Regions from separate parts of the Streptomyces sp. PKA51 genome, predicted to be linked through region 2. Evidence: riboswitches for the same ligand, from Rfam matches in the RefSeq annotation. Region 2 holds a riboswitch; the other holds the start of a gene.
What was found. Region 2 has a riboswitch for thiamine pyrophosphate ahead of thiO (glycine oxidase ThiO). Riboswitches for the same ligand answer to the same signal wherever they lie in the genome.
Positions count from the first base shown of each region.

Region 1: linked by a shared signal. The riboswitch ahead of AC27L3_RS24740 (thiamine ABC transporter substrate-binding protein) and the one ahead of thiO (glycine oxidase ThiO) in region 2 are both predicted to bind thiamine pyrophosphate.

Region 1 is NZ_BAAJPZ010000021.1:42,559-52,130, forward strand. It holds gene AC27L3_RS24715 (ABC transporter ATP-binding protein) at 1-332, shown strand, start outside; gene AC27L3_RS24720 (hypothetical protein) at 314-1,528, shown strand; gene AC27L3_RS24725 (hypothetical protein) at 1,613-2,539, shown strand; gene AC27L3_RS24730 (ABC transporter ATP-binding protein) at 2,780-3,829, opposite strand; gene AC27L3_RS24735 (ABC transporter permease) at 3,830-5,548, opposite strand; gene AC27L3_RS24740 (thiamine ABC transporter substrate-binding protein) at 5,524-6,627, opposite strand; TPP riboswitch at 6,623-6,728, opposite strand; gene rlmN (dual-specificity RNA methyltransferase RlmN) at 6,803-7,909, opposite strand; gene AC27L3_RS24750 (DNA cytosine methyltransferase) at 8,423-9,514, opposite strand.
Region 2 is NZ_BAAJPZ010000035.1:12,649-22,220, forward strand. It holds gene AC27L3_RS28680 (phytoene desaturase family protein) at 279-1,778, shown strand; gene AC27L3_RS28685 (hypothetical protein) at 2,034-2,957, opposite strand; gene metF (methylenetetrahydrofolate reductase [NAD(P)H]) at 2,999-3,916, opposite strand; gene thiE (thiamine phosphate synthase) at 4,036-4,692, opposite strand; gene AC27L3_RS28700 (Rv2175c family DNA-binding protein) at 4,808-5,173, opposite strand; gene AC27L3_RS28705 (NAD(P)/FAD-dependent oxidoreductase) at 5,250-6,500, opposite strand; TPP riboswitch at 6,632-6,743, shown strand; gene thiO (glycine oxidase ThiO) at 6,741-7,919, shown strand; gene thiS (sulfur carrier protein ThiS) at 7,916-8,125, shown strand; gene AC27L3_RS28720 (thiazole synthase) at 8,130-8,927, shown strand; gene AC27L3_RS28725 (glycosyltransferase) at 8,929-9,572, opposite strand, start outside.

The DNA of each region.
Region 1 (9,572 bases), on a different contig from region 2:
TCGGCGACTGCGCCCGCAAGCGGCCCGGGGCGCTCACCCAGGCCCAGCGCCAGCGCATCGCCATCGCCCGGGCCCTGGCCGCCGACCCGACGGTGGTCTTCGCCGACGAGCCGACCGCGCCCCTGCACGCCACCGACCGCGCGCAGGTGCTGCGCACCCTGACCACCGCGGCCCGCTCGCACCACATCACCGTCGTGCTCGCCACCCTGGACGAGGAGAGCGCCTCGCTCGCCGACCGCACCGTCGGCCTCGTCGACGGCCGCCGCGGCTCGATCCCCTCGCCCGAGGCGTCCGAAGGGGAGGGCAGGGCCGCGTGCTCAGTCTCCGCCTAGCGCGCGGCGCCCACCCGCTCGTCCTGCTGCGCCGGCTGCTGGTGGTCCTCGCCGCCGCCGGGGCCGGTTTCCTGCTGCTGTGCGCACTCGGGTACGCCGCGGCCCACCCGGACACCCCGCAGGAGTCGCTCGTGCGGCTGCTGTGGTGCCTGGCACCGCTGGCCGCCGTCGTGCAGTTCGCCGTCGCCGTGGCCCGCAACGACCCCGCGACGCGGCCGCGGGACGGCATGGACGCCATCGGCTTCGGCCCCGTACGGCTGTCGGTGCTCGCCGCCACCTCCACCGCCCTGTCCTGCGGCACCGGCAGCGTCCTGGCCCTGCTGGCCTACCTGGAGCTGCGCGGCGACCTGGGCGGCACCCCGCTCAGCGGCGCGGCCGCCCACGCCCTCGACGGGCAGGCCGGCCTGCCCTGGGCGGCCGCCGTGACCCTGCTCGGCCTGCTGCCGGCGCTCGGTGCCGGCGCCTGCGCCCTCTTCCTGCGCCCGGGCCGCGAGCGCAGGGCACGCGGCGCCCACGCCGCACCCACCGGTGACCCCGCGCCCTCCACCCCCCGCGAGGACCGCCCCGCCCACATCGGGCTCCCCTGGGGCATCGCCGTCATCGCCTGTGGCCTGGCCCTGGAGGCGTACGTCGGACATGCCCCGGCGCCCGCCCCCGAGACCCTGCTGGCCCTGCCCGGCCAGGGCGGCGGCTCCTCCCCCGCCCTGCTCGGCGGCTGGCTGCTCACCTTCGTCGGCCTGGTGCTGGCCGGCCCCGGGCTCACCCACTGGTGCGGCGCCCTGCTGTCGTCCGGCCGGCCCGGGCCCGTACGGCTGCTGGCCGGCCGGATACTGCAGGACGCGGCGACGCGGGTCGGACGCCCGCTCGGCGTGCTGTGCGCCGTCGCCGCCGGGGCCGTGGCGGCCGTCGAACTGTACGGCGCGGTGTGGCGGCCCACCGGGCCCGGCCCGTTCGGGCCGTTGACCTGGCTCGGCGTGGGCGTCGTGATCGCCTGCGTGAGCGCCACCGCGGTCACGGCCGCGGCCGACACCCGCACCTCCCGCGCGGAGACCTCGGCCGCGCTGGCCCGGCTCGGCATCCCGGCGTCCCTGCTGCGCGGCGCCGCCGCCGTGCGCACGGGCGTCCTGGTCGGCGTCCTGGCACCGCTCACCTGGGTGATCGCCGAGCTGACCGCCCTGCCCCTGACCCGTTCTTGACCACTTCTTGACCCAAGGCAACTCCGCGGCCCGAAACCACGTCTGCTTCAAGAGCGACTGGAATTCAGGCGAACGGAGCTCTTGGTGATCATCGGCCTTGTCACGGCTGTCGCGGCCTCGGTGTGTTACGGCACAGGATCGGTCCTGCAAGCCGTGGGGTCGCGCAAGTCGGCCCGCAGGGAGGCCGCCAAGGCCTCCACCACGGGCACCACCCAGCACGGCGGCCCCAGCCTCTCCTCCACCGCCAAGGCCGCCGTGACCTGGGAGTTCATGGTCGGCACGGTCCTGGACTTCCTCGGCTTCGGCCTCGGCGCGCTCGCCGCCCGCATGCTGCCGCTGTTCCTCTCCCAGACCGTCATCAGCGCCAACCTCATCGTCACCGCGCTGCTGAGCATCAAGCTCCTCGGCATACGACTCAACGGCCGGGAATGGATCTCCATCGGCGTCGTCTGCTCGGCCCTGGTGCTCCTGGCGACCGCCGCCGGACACGAGGGCAGCGGCGCCACCGCCATGTCCACCCACTGGTGGCTCCTCGCCATCTCCGTCGTCCTCATGGGCGGCGGCACCGTGGCCGTACGCCTGCTGGGCGGCCGGGCGGCCATCCTGGCCGGTCTGCTCTCCGGCCTCGGCTTCGGCGCCATCGGCGTCGGCGTACGCATCCTCGACGGCATCGACCCCTTCGACCTGCCGACCATGCTCGCCGACCCCGCGCTCTACGCCATCCTCATCTCCGGCTCCGTCGGCATGTACCTGCACACGGTGGCCCTGCAGATCGGCTCCGTGAACGGCGCGACGGCGGCACTGGTCGTCGGCGAGACGGTGCTGCCGGGCATCATCGGCGTGATGTGGCTCGGCGACGCCTCCCGCGAGGGCTTCGCGTGGGTCGCCGTCCTCGGCTTCCTCCTGGCGGTGGCGGGCGCGGTGGCAGTGGCCTGGTTCGGCGAACCGGACGCGCACGCGGCCACGCCGCAGGAGGAACCGGAGAACACGGTGCCGACGCCCGTGGCGTGAGCCCGGCCCCGGGGGCCCGGGGCTCAGCCCCGCCAGGGCCCGCGCCCGCCCCGCGTGGGTGCGGCAAGCCCGGCCTCGGGGTGGCGCGTCGATTGGGGGCCGTCGGCGGCCGATCGCGCAGTTCCCCGCGCCCCTGACGGGGCACTGCGCCAGCCACGGCGCCCCGTAGGGGCGCGGGGAACTGCGCGACAAGCCACGACGCACCCGCAGACGGGGGCCGCATGAGCCGCCGGACAGGCTCTAGGAGACGGGGAGAGGGCGGGGTGGGGGAAGAACGACCACCTCGTCCGCCGCGAACGTGACGCCCACCCGGTCACCCACCTCCGGCGCGGCCGCCGGCGGCACCGCCGCCTCCAGCTCCGGCCCGTCCTCCGGCCGGAGCTGGACCACCACGTGGTCCCCGCGGAACGTCCGCGCCCCCACCACGCACCGCAACCCCGCCCCCGCGGCAGCGATCCGTACGCCCGCCGGCCGCACCAGCACCCGCCGTTCCCCCGCCGCCGTGCCTTCCGGCACCGGCAGCTCGCCCCACGGCGTTCGTGCCGTGCGGCCGTTCACCGTCGCCGGTACGACGTTCCGGAATCCCAGGAAGCGCGCCACGAATTCCGACGCCGGCCGCTGCCACACCTCCAGCGGCGTGCCGATCTGTGCGACCCGTCCGCCTTCCTGCATGACCACGACCCGGTCCGCGAGGGCGAAGGCCTCTCCCTGGTCGTGCGTGACGGCCAGCACCGTCGTGCCCAGGCGCCGGAAGAGTTCGCGGAGTTCGACGACGAGCCGTTCGCGCAGGCCGCGGTCGAGCTGGCCCAGGGGTTCGTCGAGCATGAGCAGCCGCGGCCGGGGGGCCAGGGCCCGGGCGAGGGCGACGCGCTGTTGTTCGCCGCCGGACAGTGCGCCGACCGGCCGGCGCTGTGCGCCGGGCAGGCCGACGAGTTCGAGGAGTTCGGCGACGCGCCGCTCGGTCTCGGCGCGGCCCGTGCCGCGCATGCGCAGTCCGAAGGCGACGTTGCCGGCGACGTCGCGCTGGGGGAAGAGCTGGTGGTCCTGGAACATCAGGCCCACGCCGCGCCGGTGCACCGGTACGCCGCTCTGGTCGCGGCCGTCGAGGTGCACGCGGCCCTCGTCGGCGGGCTGCAGGCCGGCCACCACGCGCAGCAGGGTGGACTTGCCGCTGCCGCTGGGGCCGAGCACGCAGACGGTCTCGTGTTCGGCGACGGTGAGGCCGACGGCGTCGAGTGCCGTGCGGGTGCCGAAGCGGACGGTGACGTCCTCCAGCCGGAGCATGGACATCTAGAACTCTCCCGTACGGTCGGTGCGCACGCGCTCCAGGACCAGCAGCGCGGCCGCGCAGACCAGCATCAGGATCGTGCTCAGGGCCATGGCCTGCCCGTAGTTCAGTGCGCCGGGCCGGCCGAGCAGCCGGGCGACGGCCACGGGCAGGGTGGGGCTGTCGGGGCGGGCGATGAAGACGGTGGCGCCGAACTCGCCGAGGGAGACGGCGAAGGCGAAGCCGGCGGCGACGGCCAGGGCCCGGCCGACCATGGGCAGGTCCACTTCGCGCCAGGCCCGCAGCGGGGAGGCGCCGAGCACGGCGGCGGCCTCCCGCAGGCGCGTGTCGACGGCGCGCAGCACGGGCAGCACGGTGCGTACGACGAAGGGCACGCCGACCAGGGCCTGGGCGAGCGGGACGAGGATCCAGGAGGTGCGCAGGTCCAGCGGGGGCTCGTCGAGGGCGATCAGGAAGCCGAAGCCGACGGTGACGGCCGAGGTGCCGAGGGGGAGCATCAGCAGCGCGTCGAAGCCGCGGACGAGCCTGCCCTCGCGGCGGGTGAGCGCGGCCGCGGCGAGGGAGCCGATGACGACGGCGAAGGCCGTGGCGGCTGCGGCGTAGGCGAGGGAGTTGCCGATGGCTTCGAGGGGGGCGACGACGAAGGTGCCGGCGGTGCCGCCCGCGGAGGCGAGGGCGCGGTAGTAGGCCAGGCCGTATCCGTCGGGGCCGTCGAGCGAGCGTTCGACGAGGACGACGAGCGGCAGGATCAGCAGCAGGGCGACGACGGCCAGGACGGAGGCGAGCAGGGTCCACTGGGCGGCGCCGCGGGGGCGGCGGGCGGTACGGGCGGCGTCCACGAGCCGCAGGGTGGCCTCGCGCCGCCGTACGGTGCGGGCGTGCACGAGGAGCAGGACGGCGACGGCCAGGAACTGCAGCAGCGTGAGCACGGCGGCGGTGGGCAGGTCGAGCAGCTGTGCCGTCTGCTGGTAGATCTCCACTTCCAGCGTGGCGTAGCGCGGTCCGCCGAGGATCTGCACGACGCCGAAGGAGGTGAAGGTGAAGAGGAAGACCATGAGGGCCGCGGCGGCCACGGCCGGGGCGAGGGCGGGCAGGGTGATCCGTCGCCAGGCGGTGAAGCGGCCGGCGCCCAGGACGCGGGCGGCCTCCTCCTGGCGCGGGTCGAGCTGGGCCCACAGTCCGCCGACGGTGCGGACGACGACGGCGTAGTTGAAGAAGACGTGGGCGAGCAGGATCGCCCAGACGGTGGTGTCCAGGCGGACGCCCCACAGCTCGTCCAGCAGTCCGCCGCGGCCGAGCAGGGCGAGGAAGGCGGAGCCGGCGACGACGGTCGGCAGGACGAAGGGGATGGTGACCACGGCGCGCAGCAGCCGTTTGCCGGGGAAGTCGAAGCGTGCGAAGACGTACGCGCCGGGGAGCGCGAGCAGCAGCGTGAGCGCCGTGGAGGCGGCGGCCTGCCAGGTGGTGAACCACAGGACGTGGCCGGTGGCGGGGTCGCCGAGCACCTCGCCGATGCGGGCGAGCTGCCACCGGTCGCCGTCCTTCAGGCCGCGGGCGACGATGGCGGCGACGGGGTAGGCGAAGAAGATCCCGAAGAAGGCGAGCGGCCCGGCCATCAGGGCCAGGCGCGTCGCCGTACGCCGGGTGCCGCCGCGCGGGGCGGCACCCGGGGGTGCATCGGTCCCTTCGGGACGGGTCACTTCAGGACGAGCGAGGACCACGTCTTGATCCACTGGTCACGGTGCTGCGCGATGCGCTGGGGGTCGAGCGTCGCCGACTGCGTGATCTTCGCGCCGTACTTGGTGAACAGCTCGGGGACGCGCGCGTCCCGGTTGGCGGGGTTGACGAACATCTGCAGCGGCATGTCCTCCTGGAAGGTCCTGCCCACCAGGAAGTCGATCAGGGCCTTGCCGCCCTCGGTGTTCTTCGCCCCGCTCAGCAGGCCGGCGTACTCGACCTGCCGGAAGCAGGTGCCGGTCGCCACGCCCGTGGGCGCCTCGGCCGGCTCGGGCGTGACGCCCATCACCTCGGCGGGCGGGCTGGAGGCGTAGGAGACGACGAGCGGCCGGTCGCCCTTGGCCTTCTTGCCGGCGGCGGAGCCGGAGAAGCGGGTGTTGTACGCCTGCTCCCAGCCGTCGACGACCTCGACGCCGTTGTCCTTGAGCTTCTTCCAGTAGTCCTGCCAGCCGTTCTCGCCGAAGGCGGCGACGGTGCCGAGCTGGAAGGCGAGGCCGGGCGAGGAGGTGGCGACGTTCTCGGTCACCAGCAGGTTCTTGTACTCCGGCTTGACCAGGTCGGCGAAGGTCTGCGGCGGCGCGAGCTTCTTGTCGGCGAAGTAGGCGCGGTCGTAGTTGACGCAGATGTCGCCGTAGTCGATCGGGGTGACGCGGTCCTTGGTGTCCCCGCGCAGCTCGGCGGGGACGCGGTCCGCGCCCTTGGCCCGGTAGGGGGTGAACAGGCCCTTGTCGAGTGCACGCGAGAGCAGGGTGTTGTCGACACCGAAGAAGACGTCGCCCTGGGGGTGGCTCTTGGAGAGGATCGCCTGGTTGACGGCCGCACCGGCGTCACCGCCCTTGATCACCTGCACCTTGTAGCCGGTCTGCGCGGTGAACTGCTTCAGGACCGCGTCGGAGGCCACGAACGAGTCGTGGGAGACCAGCCGCACGGTCTTGTCGCCGGAACCGCTGCCGCCGGAGCCCGAAGCGGAGCCGGAGTCGGAGCTGCCGCAGGCGGCGAGGACGGGCAGGCCGAGGGCCGCGGCGGCCGTCGCCACGACGGCACGCCGAAGGATGGTGTTCATGGTGGTGCTGACTCCCTACGCCGGTACTAACCGGATCAGGTCCGAGGGTCTGCGGGCCGTGCCGCACTCTCAGCGCTCGCTGCGCTCCCCTGTCGGAATGTTCATTTGTGCGAAGGAACCGTACCAGGACGGCCAGGGGCCCCTGCCGGGCCCGTGACCGCCCCGTGGCGGCCGCTCAGCGCTCGGCGGCGGCCAGCTGGCCGCAGGCTCCGTCGATCTCCTGGCCGCGGGTGTCGCGGATGGTGACGGGCACGCCATGGGCCGCGATCGCCTCGACGAAGGCCCGCTCGTCCTCCGGGCGGGAGGCCGTCCACTTCGAGCCCGGGGTGGGGTTGAGCGGGATGAGGTTGACGTGCACCCGCCTGCCCTTGAGCAGCCGGCCCAGCAGGTCACCGCGCCAGGCCTGGTCGTTGATGTCCCGGATGAGGGCGTACTCGATGGAGATCCGGCGCCCGGACTTCTCCGCGTACTCCCAGGCGGCGTCGAGGACCTCGCGGACCTTCCAGCGGGTGTTGACCGGCACCAGGGTGTCGCGCAGCTCGTCGTCGGGGGCGTGCAGCGAGACCGCGAGACGGCACTTGAAGCCCTCGTCCGCGAACCGCAGCATCGCCGGGACCAGGCCCACGGTGGAGACCGTGATGCCGCGCTGGGACAGGCCCAGGCCGTCCGGCTCGGGGTCGGTCAGCCGACGGATGGCGCCGACGACGCGCTTGTAGTTGGCCAGCGGCTCGCCCATGCCCATGAAGACGATGTTGGACAGCCGCGCGGGACCGCCCGGCACCTCGCCGTCGCGCAGCGCGCGCATGCCGTCGACGATCTGGTGCACGATCTCGGCCGTCGACAGGTTCCGGTCCAGGCCGGCCTGGCCGGTGGCGCAGAACGGGCAGTTCATGCCGCAGCCGGCCTGGGAGCTGATGCACATCGTCACCCGGTCCGGGTAGCGCATCAGCACCGACTCGACGAGCTTGCCGTCGTGCAGGCGCCACAGGGTCTTGCGGGTGGTGTCGTCGTCGCACGAGACGTGACGCACCACGCTCATCAGCTCCGGCAGCAGCTCCTCGGCCAGCTTGGCGCGGGCCGCGGCCGGGATGTCCGTCCACGCCTCGGGCTGGTGCGCGTACCGCGCGAAGTAGTGCTGGGACAGCTGCTTGGCGCGGAACGGCTTCTCGCCGATCGCGGCCACGGCCTCGCGGCGCTCGGCGGGCGAGAGGTCGGCGAGATGCCGCGGCGGCAGCTTGGCTCCGCGCGGGGCGACGAAAGTGAGTTCTCCGGGCTTAGGCATGGTCCTACCAGTGTCGCAGAAGCAGTGCGATAGCCGGCCCGTGGAGCGAACCTGTTGCGGTCCTCACCGGTGGTCGTGGACCGTTCCCGGCCGTGTCCGAGGGCCTACAGGCGATCCCAGGTGAGTCCGCTCACGTAAGCGCCGGAGGCTGATCACGGTCACGGAACCGTAGGCGAACGGCGCCCACTACGTGTAGGCGTGACCGCTGGTCTTCGGGCGTGGTGGCAACGGTGCCCGCGGCTGCTACTTGCCTCCGAATAGGAATCCCCGCTTCCGCATCTCCTCGGCGTTGGAGGCCGTCCATGCACCTTTGCAGATCAAGCACGTCAAGGGTCGTCCACCCGCCCTGCTTCGCCGCGCGCGATCACTCGGTGAGGTGACATTCTCGCAGGTCAGCAGACTTCACCGACCTCACCACACGGCGGCGGCCATCCACGGACCGGAGCCGCTTTGCGATCGCCCCGCCGGCGTCACTCGCGGCAGGCATCCCTCGCGAGCGTGACGACACCGGTGCTACACCGCTGCGGCCGAGACCTCAAGGGCGGTGTCGCACTCGGCTGCGGGCACCTCAGGCCGCCATCGATCCAGCTTCTGCAGGACGGCTTCGGTCGGTGGCGCCCAACCAAAGGCAGCGCTGAGAATGTGCATGGCAAGACGCGGCGGTACGGCGTTACCGATCTGCTGGCCGATGTCCTTGCCGGACCACGGATAGTCTTTCGGGAACGTCTGAAGGCATCCGGCCTCCGAGAACGTAAACCGCTCGAGCTCCCGCTCCTCCGGAGACACCACACGGTTTCGTGAAATCTTTCCGGTGACGGTTGCCGACGGCTCCCACGAGCCGCGCCGACCCCGCGCCTTGGGGTCCCCCCCCGTCCCGTAATTGGAGATCACAAGGAATCGATAGTCGCGATCAAGGACGTCGCCCATCGTCCTCCAAGGCGCCAATGACACGTCGCCGGCCTCGCGCGGAACGCCCTTCCTGTAAGTGCGGTGAGTCGGACGTGGCAGCTCGACGGATTCCACACCGAATCGGGCGATCAACACAGCCCTCTTTCGCGTCTGAGGGACCCCGTAGGCCTCCGTCTGCAAAATTCCGCAGTCAACCGAGTAGCCCTCGCTGTGGAGGGCCTTTGCATAGGCTTCCCACACGGGGAGCACCGCAGGCACCTGTTCCAGAACAATCGCCCTGTAAGGTTTGTCGCGTTTGTCGATCGCTTCAAGCGCCCAGCGGAGAGGCTCCAGCACCAGCCCGGTGCGTTCGTCTTCCATCTTGGCGAGATCCTTCACGATCTCTTCACGGTCCTCGCGGGCCACCATGCGATCCACGAACCGCAGGACGTCGTCCAGGGCGCGTCGTCCGGCCCCGCTGCCGGCGACAGTAAAGGTTTGACAGGGAGGTCCACCGGCCAGCACGTCGGCATCCGGGAAGCTCGAAGGCCCGTAGCGACGCACGTCGCCTTCAACCGTGCCGAGTCCGGCCGCACGACGAGTCATGCAGGCGGCGGAGTCCCACTCAACGCCCACCGTGGGAACACCGAGCTTCTCGGCTGCCACATCCAGCCCGCCCGGGCCGGCGAACAGGTCCACGATCTGGACGGGTTGCACGTGATCTCCATGGTGTCGAGTTGCGGATGTACGGCCCTGCAGCAACGCAAGAGCGTAC
Region 2 (9,572 bases):
CGTGACGGTGCGGGCCGATCCCCCTCGGCCCGCACCGCCACGGCTCTCCCCCGTGTTCCCCCCGTGCTCCCCCTGGTCTCCCCCGTGCTCCCCCGTCGCGTCGAGGGCCGCCGGGGCCGTTCCGCCGCCCCGTGCCGGCGGGCGCCGGCCCCGGCGGTTCCCTTTCCGCGGGCTCCACTCTCGCGCAACGGGTGGGGCCGGCCCATCCGTGCACGTACTCATCCGCGGGCCTGAGTACGGGTACTCAGACGCCTCCGGCCTGCGGATAGAGTCGGCGCATGGCACGGATTGTGGTGATCGGCGCCGGGATGGGCGCGATGGCCGCCGCCGCCCGGCTCGCCGTCGCGGGTCACCGGGTGGCGGTGTACGAGCGGTCGGGTACGTACGGCGGGGGCCTGGGGCGCCTGGAGCGGGACGGGTTCGTCTTCGACACGGGGCCGGGGCTGCTGCACCTGCCGGCCGTCTACCGCGACCTGTTCGTCAAGACGGGCAAGGAGTCGCTGGAGCAGAGCCTGGAGATGGTCCAGGTCGACCCGGCCGCCCGGCACGTCTTCGCCGACGGCACCTCCTTCGCCCTGCCCGACGCCTCCCGTGCCGGTGTCGTGGCCGCGCTGGACGCCGCCGTCGGCGCCGGGGCGGGCGAGCGCTGGAGCGAGCTGATGGTCCGTGCGCGCGAGGTGTGGGACGCCACGCGCCGGCCGCTGCTGGAGGAGCCGCTGCGGCCGGAGCGCATCGGCCCCCTGGGGCAGGACCCCTACCCGGCGCCGCGCCGGCGCGGGCTGCTGCGGCGCGCCGCCCCCACCACGCTGGCGCAGGTGGGGGCGCGGGAGTTGAAGGACCCGCGCCTGGTGGCGCTGCTGGAGGGCCATGCCCTGGCCCACGGCCTGGATCCGCGCACCGCGCCCGCGAGTGCGGCCGTCCTGCCGTACATGGAGCAGACCTTCGGCACCTGGTACGTGCGCGGCGGGCTGCGCACTCTGGCGCAGGCCCTGTACGAGCGGTGCCGGGCGCGGCGCGTGGAGTTCTTCTTCGGCGCCGAGGTCGTGGACGTGGTGGAGAAGGACGGCAGGGCGGCCGGGGTGCGCCTGGCCGGCGGGGAGGTCGTCGAGGCGGACGCGGTCGTGGCGGGCGTCCCGCCGCAGCGGCCGGCGGCGCTCGCCCCCGGCGCCGGCGAGCCGGTGGGGCCGGTGGCCGCGGGCCGGTTCGGCGTGTTCCTGGCCCTGCGCGGCGCGCGGCCCGCGGGTACGGCGCACCGCACGGTGGTGCACGCCCCGGACAGGGCCGCGGAGCTGGAGGGCGTCTTCGGTGCGCGCGGCGGGACCGCCCACCTGCCGACGGTGACCGTGCTGCGGCCCGACGACGCGGGCACCTGCCCGGACGACGGCCACGAAGCGGTGACGCTGACCGCGACGGTGGCCCCGCAGGGCCGCGGCGTGGACTGGACGGATGCGGCCACGGCCGCCGCGTGGGCGCAGCGGATGATCGAGGCCGCCGGGGCGGCGGTCGAGGGGCTGGGCGAGCGGGTGCTGTGGCGCGAGGTGCGCACCCCCGCGGACATCGAGCGCGAGACGGGCGCCGTGGGCGGCGGGGTGCCCGCGCCCGTACTGGCCGGTGCGCAGGGCGCGTTCCTGCGGCCGGGCACGGCGGCGCCGCTGCCCGGGTTGTACCGGGTGGGCGGTTTCGCCCACCCCGGCGGCGGGCTCGCGCACGCCGGGATGTCGGGGGCCCTGGCGGCCGGACTGATCGTGGAGGGCGCCGACTTCCGCGGCTCCCAGTGAGGACCTGCGGCCGCCAGGGCCCGTCCGGCGGATCACGCAGCGCCCCGTAGGGGCGCGGGGCGTTGTCGATCTGCGGCTGCCGCCGCGCGGGCGCGACAAGCCACGACGCGCCCGCAGACAGGGTGCTTCGCCCCGGTCTCGGGGTGACGCGCCGACCGCGGGCCGTCGCCGGCCGATCGCGCCCACGCGGCGGCAGCCACAGATCGGGCCCTGCCCCGCGACGAAGATCCGCCGGACAGGGCCTGGGTCAGGAGGTCAGTAGCGGTAGGGCTGTTCGTCGTGGCCCTGTCCCTGGCCGGGCAGGTGCTGCGGCGGGTAGGGCGGCTGCTGGCCGGCCTGCGGGGCCGCGTCGGTGTCGCGCTGCTGCGGCACCCACACGCCGCCGGGCGGGGTGTCCATGTCGTAGCGCTGCCCGCCGTAGGCGCCCTGGCCGTATCCGCCGGAGCCGTAGCCCTGCTGTGCGTACGGCTGCTGCTGGCCGTAGGCGTCGTACTGCTCGTAGGACGGGGCGCGGTTGCCGATGTAGGGGTCGGAGTACGAGGCGTACTGGCCCTGGCCGTAGTCGAACTGGCCCGCCGGGACGCCGTCGTGGGCGGGGGTCTCCGCGGCCGGCTGCCGGCCGTAGTCGTAGCCGCCCTGGCCGGGGGCCGGGTAGCCCATGGGGTGGGGCTGCTCGGCGGTCGGCTGCTGGGGCACGCCCGCGTCCAGGACCGGGTCGAGCAGCGCGGTGGCCTCGGCGGCCGGGGGCTCCTGGACGGCGGTGAGGGCGCCGGGGCCGTCGGCCGGCAGGGTGACGTCGGGGGCCGCGGCCGGCGCGGGGGCGGGTGCGCCGCGGCGCTCGCCCTTGCGGCGGCGCCCGGCGCGTGCCGCCGCCCGGCCGCCGGGGGCCGGGGCCGCGGCGGAGGGCGGGGCGTCGGGTGCGTCCCCGCGGCGCAGGGCCCAGCCCATGGTGAAGCCGCGGCGGAAGGAGAGCGTGACGAAGGTCTGGCCCACGGCGAAGGCGATGGCGCCCACGACGATGACGGCCACGGACGGGAAGACCACGCCCGCGACCACGCCGAGGAAACCGGCGAAGGCGAGCAGCCGCCAGCGCAGGCGCGCCTTGTACTGCAGCAGCACCTCGGCCAACAGCCAGAGCGCGACAACACCGAACGCGATGTAGAGGACCGTCCAGCCCATTAACGCCCCTCTCGTTCGGCCCGCCGCTGTCCGGCCGGCCTTCAGGACCGCTGGTGCAGTCCCAGATTCTCGTAGATTTCCAACGTCGCCGTGGAGTGGTTCAGGGTAATGAAGTGCAACCCGGGAATCTCCTCGGCCATCAACCGGGCACACAACCGGGTCGCGTACTCGATCCCGACCGAGCGTACAGCGGCCGCGTCGCCTTGCACCGCGAGGATCCGCTCGGCGAGGTCGGAGGGGAACGTCGCGTTGCTGAGCTGTGCGAATCGTTCGATCTGGCGGACGTTGGTGACCGGCATGATCTCCGGGATGATCGGGGTGTCGCAGCCGGCGGCGGCCACCCGGTCGCGCAGCCTGAGGTAGTCCTCGGCGTGGAAGAACATCTGGGTGATGGCGAAATCGGCACCTGCCCGGCATTTGGCCACGAAGTGCCTGACGTCCGTCTCCCAGTCGGTGGAGCGCGGGTGCATCTCGGGAAAGGCGGCCACGCCCACGCAGAAGTCGCCCGACTCCTTGATCAGCCGCACCAGCTCGGCGGCGTAGCGCACGCCCTGGGGGTGGCGCACCCACTCGCCCATGGGGTCACCGGGCGGATCGCCGCGCAGGGCGAGCATGTTGCGGATGCCCACGTCCGCGTACTGCCCGATGACGTTGCGCAGCTCGGCGACCGAGTGGTTGACGGCCGTCAGGTGGGCCACGGGGGTGAGGGTGGTGTCGGTGGCGATGCGCTCGGTGGCCCGAACCGTACCCTCGCGCGAGGAGCCGCCGGCGCCGTAGGTCACGGAGACGAAGGTGGGTGCCACCGCTTCGATGCGCCGGATGGCGTTCCACAGCGTCCGCTCGCCCTTTTCCGAGCGGGGCGCGGCGAACTCGAAGGAGTACGAACGCTCGCCCGAGGCGAGCAGCTCACGGATGGTGGGCGCGTGGTCCGTCCTGGTGGACGCTGTGCCAAGGGCCATACCGGCAAGTTAACCCGCGTCCCGACCCGGCCCCAACCGAGTTCGGCTTTATGTCCGATTCGCCGATGGTGATCCGTCAATCGTCCCAGTACGTGGACAGGCCGCGTACCGGGAACCGGTCACAGGTCGTAGGCGCGGATGCGCCGGGCGAGGTCGGCGGCGGCCGCCCCCGGGTCGTCCGCCTCGGTGATCGCCCGCACCACGACGACCCGCCGGGCGCCGGCGTCGAGCACCTGCTCCAGGTTGCCCGCGTCGATGCCGCCGATGGCGAACCAGGGCCGCTCGGGCCTCAGCGCCGCCGCGTGGCGGACCAGGGACAGGCCCGGGGCGTGGCGGCCGGGCTTGGTCGGGGTGGGCCAGCAGGGGCCGGTGCAGAAGTAGTCCACGCCGGGCTCGGCCACGGCCGCCTCGACCTCGGCCTCGGCGTGCGTGGAGCGGCCGACGAGCACGTCGGGCCCCAGGATCGCCCGGGCCGCGGGCACCGGCAGGTCGCCCTGGCCCAGGTGCAGGATGTCCGAGCCGGCCGCGTGCGCGACGTCGGCGCGGTCGTTGACGGACAGCAGCCGGCCGTGCCGGCGCGCCGCCTCGGCGAAGACGGCGAGGTGCTCGAGCTCCTCACCGGCCTCCATGCCCTTGTCGCGCAGCTGGATCGCGTCCACCCCCGAGGAGAGGACCGCGTCGAGGAACTCCGGCAGGTCGCCCTGGCGCTTGCGGGCGTCCGTGCACAGGTACAGCCGGGCGTTCGCGAGCCGCTCGCGTGCTGCGGCGACGGGCATGGGCGGTGGCTCCCCCCGGTCGGCGGCGGTACGGGCCCGGGGCGCGCTGCCCCGGGCCCGTACGCCGGACGGTGTCAGTGGTTGCGGTGATGCAGGTCGTACTACGGGTGCCGGCTCAGACGGCCAGTGCCTGGGCCCGGCGCTTGACCTCCGTGCCGCGATTCTCCCGCAGCGCGTCGGCCGGGGTGCCGGGCAGGGTCGGGTCGGGGGTGAAGAGCCACTCCAGCATCTCCTCGTCGCTGAAGCCGTCGTCCCGCAGCAGCGTCAAGGTCCCGGCGAGGCCCTTGACCACCTTGCCCTCGCCGATGAAGGCGGCGGGCACCATGAGCACTCGGTTCTCGCCCCGGCGGACGGCGATCAGCTGGCCCTCCTTGACCAGCTGCCGCACGCGCGTCACCTCGACACCGAGCTTCTCGGCGATGTCGGGGAGGTTGAGCCAGGCAGGAACGAGAGCATCGATCTTCGTGTCAATCTCGGTCACAGGGACAAGCCTGCCATCCGGGACTGACAGCCGGTAGCCGGGTTGACCCGAGCCGGGCCCGCAAGTCGCCCGCAGGTCACTCCACCGGCCGCCCGGCGGGGGTCAGGACGGCCGCCTTCAGGGGCACCGCGGCGTCCCGCGCCTTCTCCCGGTCCAGGGCGGCGCCCTGCTCGACGAGCTTGCGGCCCTGGGCCAGGTCGCGCGGCCGCCCCACGGCCAGCAGCGCCACCAGGACGTCCCCGCGCAGCCAGCACACCGTCCAGGCCGCGCCCTGCGGATCGCCGCGCCACAGCAGCTCGTCACCGGGCGCGCGGTGCCCGGCGTACTGCACGAAGCGCCCGAACTGCTCGGACCAGAAGTAGGGCACCGGGTCGTAGACCGGGCTCTCCTCGGGGCCGTGGACGATGTTCGCGGCCACCGTGCGCGGGCCCTGCAGGGCGTTGTCCCAGTGGTGCACCATCAGCCGCTCGCCGTAACGGGCGGAGGGGAAGGAGGCGCAGTCGCCGACCGCGTAGACGCCCGGCAGCGAGGTGCGCAGCCGGTCGTCGGCGCGCACCGAGCCGTCCTCGGCGAGCTCGACGCCCGAGCCGGCCAGCCAGCCGGTGGCCGGCCGGGCGCCGATGCCCACGACCACCGCGTCGGCGGGCAGCCGCGTGCCGTCGGCGAGGACGACCGCGCCGGCCTCCACGGCCGTCACCGGCGTGCCGGTCAGCAGGCGCACGCCGCTCTCCTCGTACCAGGCGGCCATGGGCGCCGCGACCTGAGGCGGCAGCGCCCCCGGCAGCACCTGGCCGGCGGCCTCCACCACCGTCACCTCGCAGCCCGCCTCGCGGGCGGCCGTGGCGAACTCCGCACCGATCCAGCCCGCCCCCACCGCGACGAAGCGGCGCCGCTCGGTCAGCAGCGGGCGCAGCAGGGCGGCGTCGTCGAAGGTGCGCAGGACGTGCACGCCCGGCACGTCCTCGCTGCCGGGCAGGGCCACCGCCTCGGCGCCGGTGGCGATGACCAGAATGTCGTAGGGCACCTCTCCCGCCGGGGTGAGCACCGTGCGCTCCTCGGCGCGCAGCCCGGTGGCGCCCGTGCCCAGGCGCACGTCGATGCCGAGCGAGCCGAAGTCCACGGCGAAGGCGGAGTCCTCTGCGGTGCCCAGCAGCACGGCCTTGGACAGCGGGGGGCGGTCGTAGGGCGGGTGGGGCTCGGCGCCCAGCAGCGTGATGCTGCCGGTCCAGCCCTGTTCGCGCAGGGCCACGGCGGTCTGCACGCCCGCCATGCCCGCTCCGACGATGACGACGCGGCGGTCACCGGAGGTGTTCGTCTGCTCGCTCACCCGATCAACTGTAGGCCCGCGGGCCGTGCGCGCCGGAGCACCCGTGGGCGAGACCTCTGACACAGCGTCACCCCCGCCGGGCGCACCGCCGCCTTCCGGGCGGCCCGCGGCCCGTACTAGGGTGGCAGGCTGCAAGCACTCGCGGGAGCCCGGCGCACCGGGCTGAGAGGGAGGCTGGACGGCCTCCGACCGTACGAACCTGATCCGGGTCATGCCGGCGAAGGGAGGGGCTGGACGCCCATGCACGCTGCGAACGGCACGTCCGACACATCCTGCGACGTCCTGGTCATCGGCGGCGGAATCATCGGCCTGGTCACGGCCTGGCGCGCCGCACAGCGCGGCCTGGCCACGGTCGTGGCCGACCCGGAGCCCGGCGGGGGTGCGGCACGCGTGGCCGCCGGCATGCTCGCCGCCGTCACCGAACTGCACTACGGCGAGGAGACGCTGCTCGCCCTCAACCTCGCCTCCGCCCGCCGCTACCCGGCCTTCACCGCGGAACTGCACGAGGCCACCGGCCTCGACACCGGCTACCGCGCCTGCGGCACCCTCGCCGTCGCGCTCGACGCCGACGACCGCGCCCACCTGAAGGAACTGCACGCCCTCCAGCAGCGCTGCGGCCTGCAGTCCCAGTGGCTGTCCGGGCGCGAGTGCCGCCGGCTCGAACCGATGCTCGCCCCCGCCGTCCAGGGCGGCCTGCGCGTCGACGGCGACCACCAGACCGACCCCCGGCGCCTGGCCGCCGCCCTGCTCCTCGCCTGCGAGCGGGCCGGGGTGACCTTCCACCGCTCCCCCGCCGTCCGGGCCCTGCTCGCCCGCGGCCGGGCCGCCGGCGCCGAGCTCGCCGACGGCACCCGCGTCGCCGCGGACCGGACGGTCCTGGCCGCCGGCAGCCACAGCGGCCGCCTCACCGGCCTGCCCGAGGAGGTGCTGCCGCCCGTACGGCCCGTCAAGGGCCAGGTGCTGCGGCTGCGCATACCCGGCCCGTACCGGCCGTTCCTCTCGCGCACCGTACGGGCCGTGGTGCGCGGCGGCCACGTCTACCTCGTCCCGCGCGAGAACGGCGAACTCGTCGTCGGCGCCACCACCGAGGAACAGGGCTGGGACACCACCGTCACCGCCGGCGGCGTCTACGAACTGCTGCGCGACGCCCACGAACTGGTGCCCGGCATCACCGAACTGCCCCTGGTGGAAACCCTCGCCGGGCTGCGCCCCGGCTCCCCCGACAACGCCCCGCTGCTCGGCCCCACCGCCCTGCCCGGCCTGCACCTCGCCACCGGCCACCACCGCAACGGCGTCCTGCTCACCCCCGTCACCGGCGACGTCATGGCCGAGGTCCTCACCGAGGGACGGCTGCCCGCGGAGGCCCGCCCCTTCTCCCCCCTCCGCTTCACCCCCGCACTCCAGGAGCAGCCCGCATGACCACCCACGTCATCAGCGTCAACGGCGAGCGCCGGGCCGTCCCGGCCGGCACCACCCTCGACGGCCTGGTGGCCACCCTCACCACGGCGCACAGCGGCGTCGCCGCCGCCGTCAACGAGGCCGTCGTACCGCGCGGCCAGTGGCCGCAGACCACCCTCGGCGAGGGCGACCGCGTCGAGGTCCTCACCGCGGTCCAGGGAGGCTGACCCCATGGCGGACGACCTGCTCACCATCGCCGACACCACCTTCACCTCCCGCCTCATCATGGGCACCGGCGGCGCCCCCAGCCTGGAGGTCCTCGAACGCGCCCTCCTGGCCTCCGGCACCGAACTGACCACCGTCGCCATGCGCCGCCTCGACGCCACCGTCCGCGGCTCGGTCCTCTCCGTCCTGGAGAAGCACGACATCCGCGTCCTGCCCAACACCGCCGGCTGCTTCACCGCCGGCGAGGCCGTCCTCACCGCCCGCCTCGCCCGCGAGGCGCTCGGCACCGACTGGGTCAAACTGGAGGTCATCGCCGACGAGCGCACCCTCCTGCCCGACCCCATCGAACTCCTGGACGCCGCCGAGATCCTCGTCGACGACGGCTTCACCGTGCTGCCCTACACCAACGACGACCCCGTCCTCGCCCGCAAGCTGGAGGACGTCGGCTGCGCCGCGATCATGCCCCTGGGCGCCCCCATCGGCTCCGGCCTGGGCATCCGCAACCCCCACAACTTCCAGCTCATCACCGAACGCGCCACGGTCCCGGTGATCCTCGACGCAGGAGCCGGCACCGCCTCCGACGCGGCCCTGGCCATGGAACTCGGCTGCGCCGCGGTGATGCTCGCCTCGGCGGTCACCCGGGCCCAGGAACCCGTCCTGATGGCGGAGGCGATGCGCCACGCGGTCGAAGCCGGCCGCCTCGCCCACCGCGCAGGCCGCATCCCCCGCCGCCACTTCGCCGAGGCCTCCTCCCCCACGGAGGGCCTGGCAACCCTGGACCCGGAACGACCGGCATTCGTGTGAGTCACAGTGCCCCCGCCCCCGACACCCGCCGGTAGGCCGCCCATTGGGCTGCGGCTATGCGGTCCCAGTCCAGGTGCGCCACCGCTGCCGGGCCCCGGGCGCCCAGGGCCCGGCAGCGGGCCGGGTCGCCGGTGAGGGAGGTCAGGGCGGCCGCGTAGGCGTCGAGGTCGCCGGGGGGTACGCGGACGCCCACGGCGTCGGTGACCAGGTCGCGCAGGCGGGGGATGTCGAAGGCCAGGACCGGGGTGGCGGTGGCCAGGGCCTCGGCGGCGACCATGCCGAAGGTCTCGTACCGGCTCGGTACGCACACCAGCCGCGCTGCGGCCAGCAGCTCGAAGCGGGCGGGGCCCTCGACGCGGCCCAGCCAGTGGACGCGGTCGGCTATGCCCAGGTCGGCGGCCAGGGCGCGCGCGGTGCGGGCGTCCGGGCCGTCGCCGGCGACGTGCAGGTCGGCGGGGGTGTGCGGGGCGGCCAGGGCATAGGCGCGCAGCAGCAGGTCCAGGCCCTTGGAGGTCGTCTCCAGCCGGCCGAGGTACAGCACGTGGTCGCCGCGCCGGGCGGCGCAGGCGGTGAAGGCCGCCGCGTCGACCCCGTTGGGGACGACCTCCACCCGGGCCGTGGGACGGCGCCTGCGCAGTTCCGCGC